4 regions of the Anaerobacillus sp. genome follow, and region 1 is predicted to be linked to each of the others. Evidence: riboswitches for the same ligand, from Rfam matches in the RefSeq annotation. Region 1 holds a riboswitch; each other region holds the start of a gene.
The links. Region 1 has a riboswitch for cobalamin ahead of ACK4M9_RS09810 (ECF transporter S component). Riboswitches for the same ligand answer to the same signal wherever they lie in the genome.

Region 1 (2,205 bases):
TCTGTCGACTATGTCGATAATGATAAATACTTTAAGGCTAACGATTTTCAACCAAATGCAGATGGGCCTTGGATTAAAGAGGTATCTGATTATTTAGGAACAAAGCATCACTCTTGTATTATTACGAATGAAGATTTGGCTGGCTATTTGATAGAAGCCGTCCTTGTCCGCGATCTACCAGGCATGGCTGACATTGATTCTTCATTGCTTTGGTTTTGTAAACAAATTAAAAAAGATGTAACAGTTGGTTTATCAGGTGAGTGCGCAGATGAAATTTTTGGTGGTTATCCATGGTTCCATCGCGAAGATTTAATGAACCGAAATAGCTTTCCTTGGATGCACTCTACTTTAGAAAGGGAAGCGTTACTGAAATCTGAATGGCGCGAAAAACTTCAGCTTCAAGATTATGTCATGAATCGTTATACAGACACATTGGCTGAAACACCACGTCTTGAAGGTGAAAGTAAAGAAGAAGCAAGGCGCCGTGAGTTGTTTTATTTAAACATTGTTTGGTTTATGACGACATTACTCGATCGCAAAGACCGGATGAGTATGGGGGCAAGTCTTGAAGTGAGGGTACCATTTGCTGATCATCGACTTGTCGAATATGTTTGGAATATCCCATGGCAAATGAAAAACTTTGAAGGACGTGAGAAAGGGATTTTACGAAAAGCGTTAGAAGGCATGTTGCCACATAATGTCCTTTATCGTAAAAAGAGCCCTTACCCAAAAACTCATAATCCTCACTATACAAAGGCAGTCAAACAATGGTTACAAGAAATAGTCGATGATCCATCGTCACCATTGTTACAATTTGTAGATGAACAGAAGGTGCGAGAAATAATTGAAACAGATGGAGCAGCATTTAAGAAACCGTGGTTTGGGCAACTGATGAATGGCCCGCAGCTGATCGCTCATCTAGCCCAGATTGATACGTGGCTTAGGGAGTATAAGGTTGAGATAAAAGAATAACAAGCAAAAGCAACCATGAGTTAAATTCTTGGTTGCTTTTTGTGACCTTAAAAGGTCCAAAGTTTTTACTATTTATCATTGACTTCTTTTGTCCCAGTTAATAAAATGAAAGTAATTAAATAGACGTTTTAGGTGCCAATTAATGGAGAATAGGGAAATCAAAAGAGGTTGTATAACTCTTAAATGATGCGGACCCACCACTGTAATCGGGGATGAAACCTTAAAAACCACTACGTAAGTAGGAAGGTAAGGGAGTAAAAAGAACCGTAAGCCAGGAGACCTGCCTAAAGTGAACAATGAGGATGATGGAAAAGTCTTCAATAAGTTAAGTATGCTTATTGATGGCTTTTTTTGTTTTAAAAAAGGGGGAAATGAAAAGATGGAAACGAAAAAGATGAAAAAGACTTACAAATTTAAAACGAAACAAATCGTACTAATGGCGATGTTTATTGCACTGGCTTTTGTGGGAAGCTTTATAAAAATTCCAAGCCCGTTTGGAACAGTAGCATTAGATTCTGCACCGGCATTTATAGCAGCAATGCTACTAGGGCCTGTTCCAGGGGCAATCGTAGCTTTTATGGGACATTTACTAACTTCGTTAAATGTTGGCTTTCCTTTAACGATTCCTATTCATCTATTAATTGCAACAGAAATGGGCTTAATTTGTGCTTTAGTTGGAATTATTTTTAGAAAAGGTAGCTTATTCATGGCGCTTGTGGTTGGTCTATTACTAAATGGAGTAGCAGCACCAGCTTCATTTATATTAATTCCTCAGTTTGGTCTACCGTTTTTTTCGGTGATGCTTATACCTATATTAGTTGGTTCTGCGGTAAACTTAATTATTGTTGCGATCGTAGTTCGGACCTTGAAAGGAAGGATTTAAATGATGAGGATTAGTAGGTACCGTGATTTGACAATCTTGCATGACGATGAGAAAAGTTTTGTCATTGCCTGTGATTCTTCTGGTGGTATCGGTCCAAAGAAATTAGACGTGGTAAAAACAGATGGTTATACATTAGGGCGTTTTCTAGCAAGAGTTGTCCTTATGGAAATAATCTCAGTTGGTGCAAAACCGATAACGATTATTGACACATTAGCTGTGGAAATGAATCCAACCGGTCAAGAGATTATCAGTGGAATTAGAGCAGAAGCAGAGCAACTAGGATTAGATACAAATAACTTATTAAATGGCAGCACAGAAGAAAATATGCCTGTCCAACAAACGGGTGTTGG
Region 2 (2,205 bases), on a different contig from region 1:
AGACGAACCGGGCATTGAGAAAACGGCAGTTGCTCCACGTACACCGGCAATTGCACGGCTTAAAATTGCAGCAGGACCAATGTCTTCTACATAGCTTAAATATCGAAAGATCTCCCCAAAACCAGGCATCTCTTTATCTAACATGTCTCTTACTGCTTCATATGTAGTGTCTCTAAACGTAATTCCAGTTCCTCCGTTTAGCAAGACAGCTTCGACTTCAGGACGTTCCGATGCTTCCCGAATTAAGGATTGAATTTGTGTATACTCATCTTTAACAATATGATAGTCAACAACGTGATAATTTCCATTTTCTGTTAATAATTCTTTCATTAGTTGACCACTCTTGTCAGTTTCAACTGTTCGCGTATCGGAAACAGTGATGATCATACAGTTAACGGTTTTAGGTGCTTCTTTTCGATGTTCTTCTACTCCCACTTGCATAACCTCCCAAATAATTTTAGATATTACAGCTAAATTATAACATATTACACATTCAGGAGCTCTACCTCGTAACTCAGAGTGTTAAATTTAGGAACTTCTTTCCCTGCACTGTTATGCTTATACCTGTAAAATTGGCTTGTTTAAAAATCATCAGCCAAAATCCACAAGAAAACAAAAAGCTTTTCTTATAGGAAGAATTTTATGTATAATAAGATTATTAAATTAATAATAAAATCTTTAAGGTCACTTTATTTAGGTAAAGTGTTAATAGGGAAGCTGGTGTAAGTCCAGCACGGTCCCGCCACTGTAAACGCTAGAATGTTTATTTGATCCACTGTCACGTCCCTGTGATGGGAAGGAAAAACATTTGCTATGCGTAAGTCAGGAGACCTGCCTTAAGGAAATATGTGAAACCTTCGCGGAAAAGGTGAAGCAGTTATGTACTTAGTTATCTATTAGTAACTTGGCATATATCTGACTAACCAAAGTTCCCGTTTTCGGGAACTTTTTATTTTTCTTATAGGTTTATTGCTTTGCAAAAAAAGTATTGGCTGATTTACTTCCAAGAACTATTATTGTGCCTACAGAAATACCAATCGGTGTAATTACTACCTTAATTGGGGGACCTGTATTCGAGTTATCTTGGATAAGGCAAGGAAAGTCTAGAAATTAGGGGTGAACCAGTGTTATGAAAGAAAAGCAGGTAGATGATGACAAAAACATCTTACAAAATTTAAAGATAACCCAATCAATTGAAATGATCATAGTTGAAAGTCCAGTCCTTCTTAAGACGTTATCATCTGCTATAATAGGGGCTGGTTTTAACTGGGTGCGAACCTTTGTAAATAGACATGTAGATAAAGAGTATAATTATGATGATGCTGAAGCTGAATTTAAAACTTATTTATCGGCAAAAAAAATAGATTTTACTGAAACGGTTGGTATGATGACAGCTGCTAAGCTAGAAGATGTATCATTCATTCAAAAAAATGAAAAAGAATTTTCTGTCTTTGTTGTAGTTACTGCGGGATTATCAAATGCTGTTGATGCTTCTAGGTCTTACTATCAAAATGAGCGACGAAAGACAGTTGGCACCATAAACACATGGATTTTTATTAAGGGTAACCTAACCGAAGCAGCCTTTGTTCAGGCGATGATGACTGCAACAGAAGCAAAAGTTAAAGCTTTACAAGATGAAGAAGTTAGAGATCCAGTCATGAAGACGATCGCTACAGGGACATCAACTGATAGTATGATGATTGCTGGAACACAAACAGGAACTGAATTTAATTATGCCGGAACAATTACCAGCCTAGGAAAAACGATTGGTTTGGCAGTTTATGAAGCCACATTAGATGCCATTCGTTCTAACAGGAAGCGTGGAGTAGGTCAATGAACATTGAAACACATATAATAGCACTAACGCTAGCATTTATTATTGACTTACTAATTGGTGACCCGAAGTGGCTACCACATCCTGTTAGAGGGATGGGTAAATTAATAACTATATTTGAGCAGCGGCTTAATCAAGGCCAAAATAGAAAACCGAAAGGGATAGTCTTTTTGCTTTTCTATTTAACGATTATTACTTTAATTGTTGGTTCCCTTATATTAGTAAGTTATCAATTGCATTGGGGGATAGGCGTATTAGTTGAAGCATTTATCATTTCGACGACTATTGCTACAAAAGGTTTAAAGGATGCTGCCATGGAAGTTTATTTACCTCTTAAGAGAAACGATTTTATTACAGCTAGAAAAAAATTA
Region 3 (2,205 bases), on a different contig from region 1:
CAGATGTGTAAAGAATTACTTCTGGATTCCTCTTAATTACTTCTTCAGGACTAACTTCAAACCAGCCTGTCAAATCAGCAAAAATATTTTGTCCACCTGCTATACTAATTAAATCATTAGCAAATTCACCAGAACCAAACGACCATCCTGCAGCAAACTCAGCATACACTCGTTTAGGTTCAACATTGCTCACTTTTTCTTTAACAAACTCTACCTTTTCTGTCATTTCTTTTGTAATCGCTTCAGCTTCTTCTTGGTGATTAAGAACAACGCCAATTTCCTTAATTGTTTCAATAATTTCCTCAATTGATTGTGGATTTGATGCAAACACTTTGAAACCTTGGTCTCTCAGCTCCCCAGCAGCTGCTGATTGTAAAGCTGCATTAAGGAAAATTACATCTGGTTGTAGAGCAATTAATTGCTCTACATTCACTCCTGAATATGTACTACCTAACTTTGGTAGGTCAGCCACCTGGGCTGGATAATCAGAAAAATCATCGACAGCTAATACTTTTTCACCAGCTCCTAAAGCAAACAAAATCTCGGTTTCACTTGGGATAAGCGATACTAGCTTAGTTGGCTCTGCTTCAAACGTAACCTCTACTCCTGTTGCATCAGTAAATGTTACAGGATATTGAGTTCCTTCGGTTGCTTCTTTTTGGTCTTCCTTTTCGTCAACCACCGATTTCGTTGGTGTCTCTTCTTTCTTTACTTCCTCCTGAGTGTTACAACCTACCAGTCCAATCGCTACCAGTAAAGTTAATAAAAGAATTGCAGCTTGTCTAAAAATGTTATTCATTATACTTCCTCCTCAATATTTGTTGTTTCCTTAAAAAGTAAAAACCCTCTACTAAAAATAGGTAGAGGGTGGTTAAAGGCCAATGTGTAGTATATATACATAAATAGAGCAACGTAGATAATACGTTAGTATATATAGCAAATGTATCGCCAATAGCCATCCTTTTACCTCGAAGGATATAGCTAAAAGATAATGGCGACGTGTCTGACTTTAACAGTTGCGGGACAGTGTCGGATTTTCACCGAACTTCCGCCATCCAATATCTTAGATGCTTAAATTGTCATATTCGTAACATAGAAATGCTAATTACGTTCTTAAATATAACTCTATTTTTCTATTAAATCAATAATTTTATTTAAACTCTGTGTCAAAAATCAAAAGTATTTAATACACTTTCACTTGTCTTGTGGCACTAATATTACCTTTTGAATTTTTTGCAGTAACATTAATGAGTGTTTCTTTGCGTTGTTTCGGAATATAAATCGCAAAATTGCCATTAGCGTTGGCCTTAGCTGAATATACCTTCGTACCAATTTTAGCAGTAACAATAGAGGACTTTTCTGCTTTACCAGTAACTGTCGTAGAATAATACCTAACTGGATTTACCACCGGTATATTCGGTGCTACTTTTACTACCTTTACTTTTCTAGCATAGCTAACCGCCCCTGAACTATCTTTTGCAGTAATGGAAAGCGTTGTCTCGGCATTTTGAATTGGAATTGATACTTTGAAGTTACCCTTCACATCTGCTTTACTAGAATACGTTTTTGTTCCGATTTTCACCGAAATAGTAGCATATTTCTCTGTTTTTCCCGTCACTGAAGCGGCTTTATTGTTTACCGCATTGACGACAGGAACATTTGGCGCGACCCTTGTCACCGTTACAGTTCTAGTCGCACTAGTATTCCCTGCAGTATCCTTTGCTGTTACTGAAAGGATAGCTCCAGAATTCTGAACTGGAATGGATAGTTTATAATTACCGTTTTCATCTGCTTTACTTGAATACGTTTTTGTTCCGATTTTTACCGAAACAGTAGCATTTTTTTCTGTTTTACCCGATACAGACGTTGCTTTATTATTAACTGTATTGATGACAGGAACATTTGGCGCGACCCTTGTCACCGTTACAGTTCTAGTCGCACTAGTATTTCCAGCAACGTCTTTCGCTGTAACTGAAATGACCGTTCCAGCATTTTGGATGGGAATGGATAGTTTATAGCTACCAAATTCATCAGCTTTCCCTGAATACGTTTTTGTTCCAATCTTCACGGTAACTGTAGCGGCTTTTTCTGTTTTCCCGGAGATAGTAGAAGTCTTATTCGTTACCCCATTTACCTTTGGAACAGCCGGTGGTATCACATCTTTAACGGTTACGTTCGTTGAAGCACTGATGTTACCCGCAGCGT
Region 4 (2,205 bases), on a different contig from region 1:
AAGGTCAGGAATTTATTTACGTAAGCTCAATTTAGTCGATGATAATAATGTGGAGATATCTTTTGTTAGAGATGATGAACAACATATAGTGAATCTCCCATTATCGCTAAGCTCTAGTGACTTATTATCAGAACTTTTTGAGACGAATATAACAAACCCTTATAGCTGGTACATTGATCCATCTACTAAATTTGCCATTTTCAAGATAGAAAGTTTTATATATACAAAATCATTTCCAGAGATAATCAAGCAATTTTTTAAAGAAGTAACTGAACAGAACATTAACACGATTGTTATTGATGTTCGCGACAACCCTGGAGGGTATGGCGTTGTTGCCTTAGAGCTACTATCTTATATTGATTTTGACCCTTCGGAAATAGTCTACAATAATTTCAGCCATCGAAAACAAAAAGACTATTTATTTAATGGTGATATATACGTACTTACAACAAATCTATCTGCGAGTGCCTCGACGGTATTAGCGCTTATCTTGCAAACCAATGCTGATGCAAAGCTGATTGGAGAGCCGCCTGGGAATACTCCTTCACTTGGTTATAATCCAGAAACATTCACTCTAAAAAATAGTAATAACATATTTAGCGTCCCAACTGAGAAGCCATATCCAAAAATTCCAGTAGAGCAACACCATCTTCCATTAACAATTGATTACCCAATTGAAGTGACAAGGGAAGCGATTATGAATGATCAAGATTTGTGGATGGAGAAAGTGCAGGAATTGGTAACAAAGTAGGTGAAGATAATCATTGAAATCAATTAAAAAAATATTATTGCAAAAAATAAGATAGTACGTTAAGATTTTACTACAATATATAGTTTGTTATATTGATAATGTAACTATATATAGTTTATTTACTTAATTTAATAATGAGTTTTCCAAGAGTACATTTACTTTTGGGGAACTTTAGGAATGATAGGTGTCTATTTTTAGACTTAATAGGGAATTCGGTGAAAATCCGAAACTGTCCCCGCAACTGTAATTGTGGACGAAATGAGATGACCACTGTATAAGGGTGTCACATGCAAAATTTGTGGTGCTTATATGGGAAGGCTCAAAGTAGGATGAAGCATAAGTCAGGAGACCTGCCTATGTTCCGAGTTTCTAGTCTTCGGGGAGTAAGATTGTAGAGACGGTACGGAGTAATCGGTATCTATTTTCCGCTGCTCTTAAATCATTGTGCCGTTTTCTAACCTCTTCCAAACAAGGAAGGGGTTTTTATTTTTGATAATAAAAGAATCCAGCTTCCGGTTGATAGCATGATAAAAGCCCGTGGCTTTAGTCTTGCAGCTTAATAATAGAAAGGTGGAACTACAATGATGGCAGTAACAACAGAAGAAATGATGCAACAATGGAAACAAGAAATGACTAATATTTTAAATCAATATACTCATTTGGATCACAATGAATTTATTAAAAAATCGGATCTATATCTAGAAAGGCTAGTAACAGATGATGAAGAAAAAGTGTTACATACACTTATTTTAGAATCGTTAAATAACGTTTGTAGTGAAGCTCCTGATTGGACGTATATTGCAGCGCAAATTTATTTAAAGCTCCTTTACAAACAAGTCGAAAAAACTCGTGGTGGACAAGCCTACCATTCGCTTTATCAGGTGATTGTTTGGCTTACTGATAAAGGAATTTATAGTGAGGAATTGCTAAACCATTATGAGGAGAATGAAATCATTGAATTAGAAAAAGTCCTTGACCCCGAAATGGATAAACTTTTTACATATATCGGAATTAAGACATTGGCTGATCGCTATTTAGCAAAAACACATGAGGGTGCAATTTTTGAACTTCCGCAAGAACGTTTTCTTATTATTGCAATGACATTAATGAGAAAAGAACCACAGCAAAAGCGATTAGCACTCGTGAAAGAAGCTTACTGGGCATTATCAAACCTTTATATGACAGTAGCGACGCCAACACTTGCAAATGCAGGGAAAAGCTATGGGCAACTATCAAGTTGTTTTATTGATACGGTTGATGATAGTTTGAGAGGAATTTTTGATAGTAACACAGATGCTGCAACGGTCAGTAAAAATGGCGGTGGTCTCGGGCTATATCTAGGGAAAATTCGTGCGAAAGGTTCTTCAATTAAAGGGTTTAAAGGTAACTCTTCTGGTGTTTTACCGTGGATGAAGCAATTAAACAATACTGCAGTTAGTGTTGATCAACTCGGT

Region 2: another riboswitch for cobalamin. It lies ahead of ACK4M9_RS15240 (iron chelate uptake ABC transporter family permease subunit); the one in region 1 lies ahead of ACK4M9_RS09810 (ECF transporter S component).
Region 3: another riboswitch for cobalamin. It lies ahead of ACK4M9_RS17860 (ABC transporter substrate-binding protein); the one in region 1 lies ahead of ACK4M9_RS09810 (ECF transporter S component).
Region 4: another riboswitch for cobalamin. It lies ahead of ACK4M9_RS19730 (ribonucleoside-diphosphate reductase subunit alpha); the one in region 1 lies ahead of ACK4M9_RS09810 (ECF transporter S component).

The regions. Positions count from the first base shown of each region.
Region 1 covers NZ_JBKBWN010000006.1:10,036-12,240, reverse strand. The annotation lists gene asnB (asparagine synthase (glutamine-hydrolyzing)) at 1-972, shown strand, start outside; cobalamin riboswitch at 1,086-1,274, shown strand; gene ACK4M9_RS09810 (ECF transporter S component) at 1,352-1,855, shown strand; gene ACK4M9_RS09805 (AIR synthase related protein) at 1,856-2,205, shown strand, end outside.
Region 2 covers NZ_JBKBWN010000011.1:16,427-18,631, forward strand. The annotation lists gene ACK4M9_RS15235 (MogA/MoaB family molybdenum cofactor biosynthesis protein) at 1-441, opposite strand, end outside; cobalamin riboswitch at 665-853, shown strand; partial or broken gene ACK4M9_RS15240 (iron chelate uptake ABC transporter family permease subunit) at 986-1,114, shown strand; gene ACK4M9_RS15245 (adenosylcobinamide amidohydrolase) at 1,130-1,837, shown strand; gene cbiB (adenosylcobinamide-phosphate synthase CbiB) at 1,834-2,205, shown strand, end outside.
Region 3 covers NZ_JBKBWN010000015.1:40,251-42,455, reverse strand. The annotation lists gene ACK4M9_RS17860 (ABC transporter substrate-binding protein) at 1-799, opposite strand, end outside; adenosylcobalamin (AdoCbl) riboswitch at 951-1,077, opposite strand; gene ACK4M9_RS17855 (Ig-like domain-containing protein) at 1,184-2,205, opposite strand, start outside.
Region 4 covers NZ_JBKBWN010000020.1:35,071-37,275, forward strand. The annotation lists gene ACK4M9_RS19725 (S41 family peptidase) at 1-751, shown strand, start outside; cobalamin riboswitch at 917-1,123, shown strand; gene ACK4M9_RS19730 (ribonucleoside-diphosphate reductase subunit alpha) at 1,336-2,205, shown strand, end outside.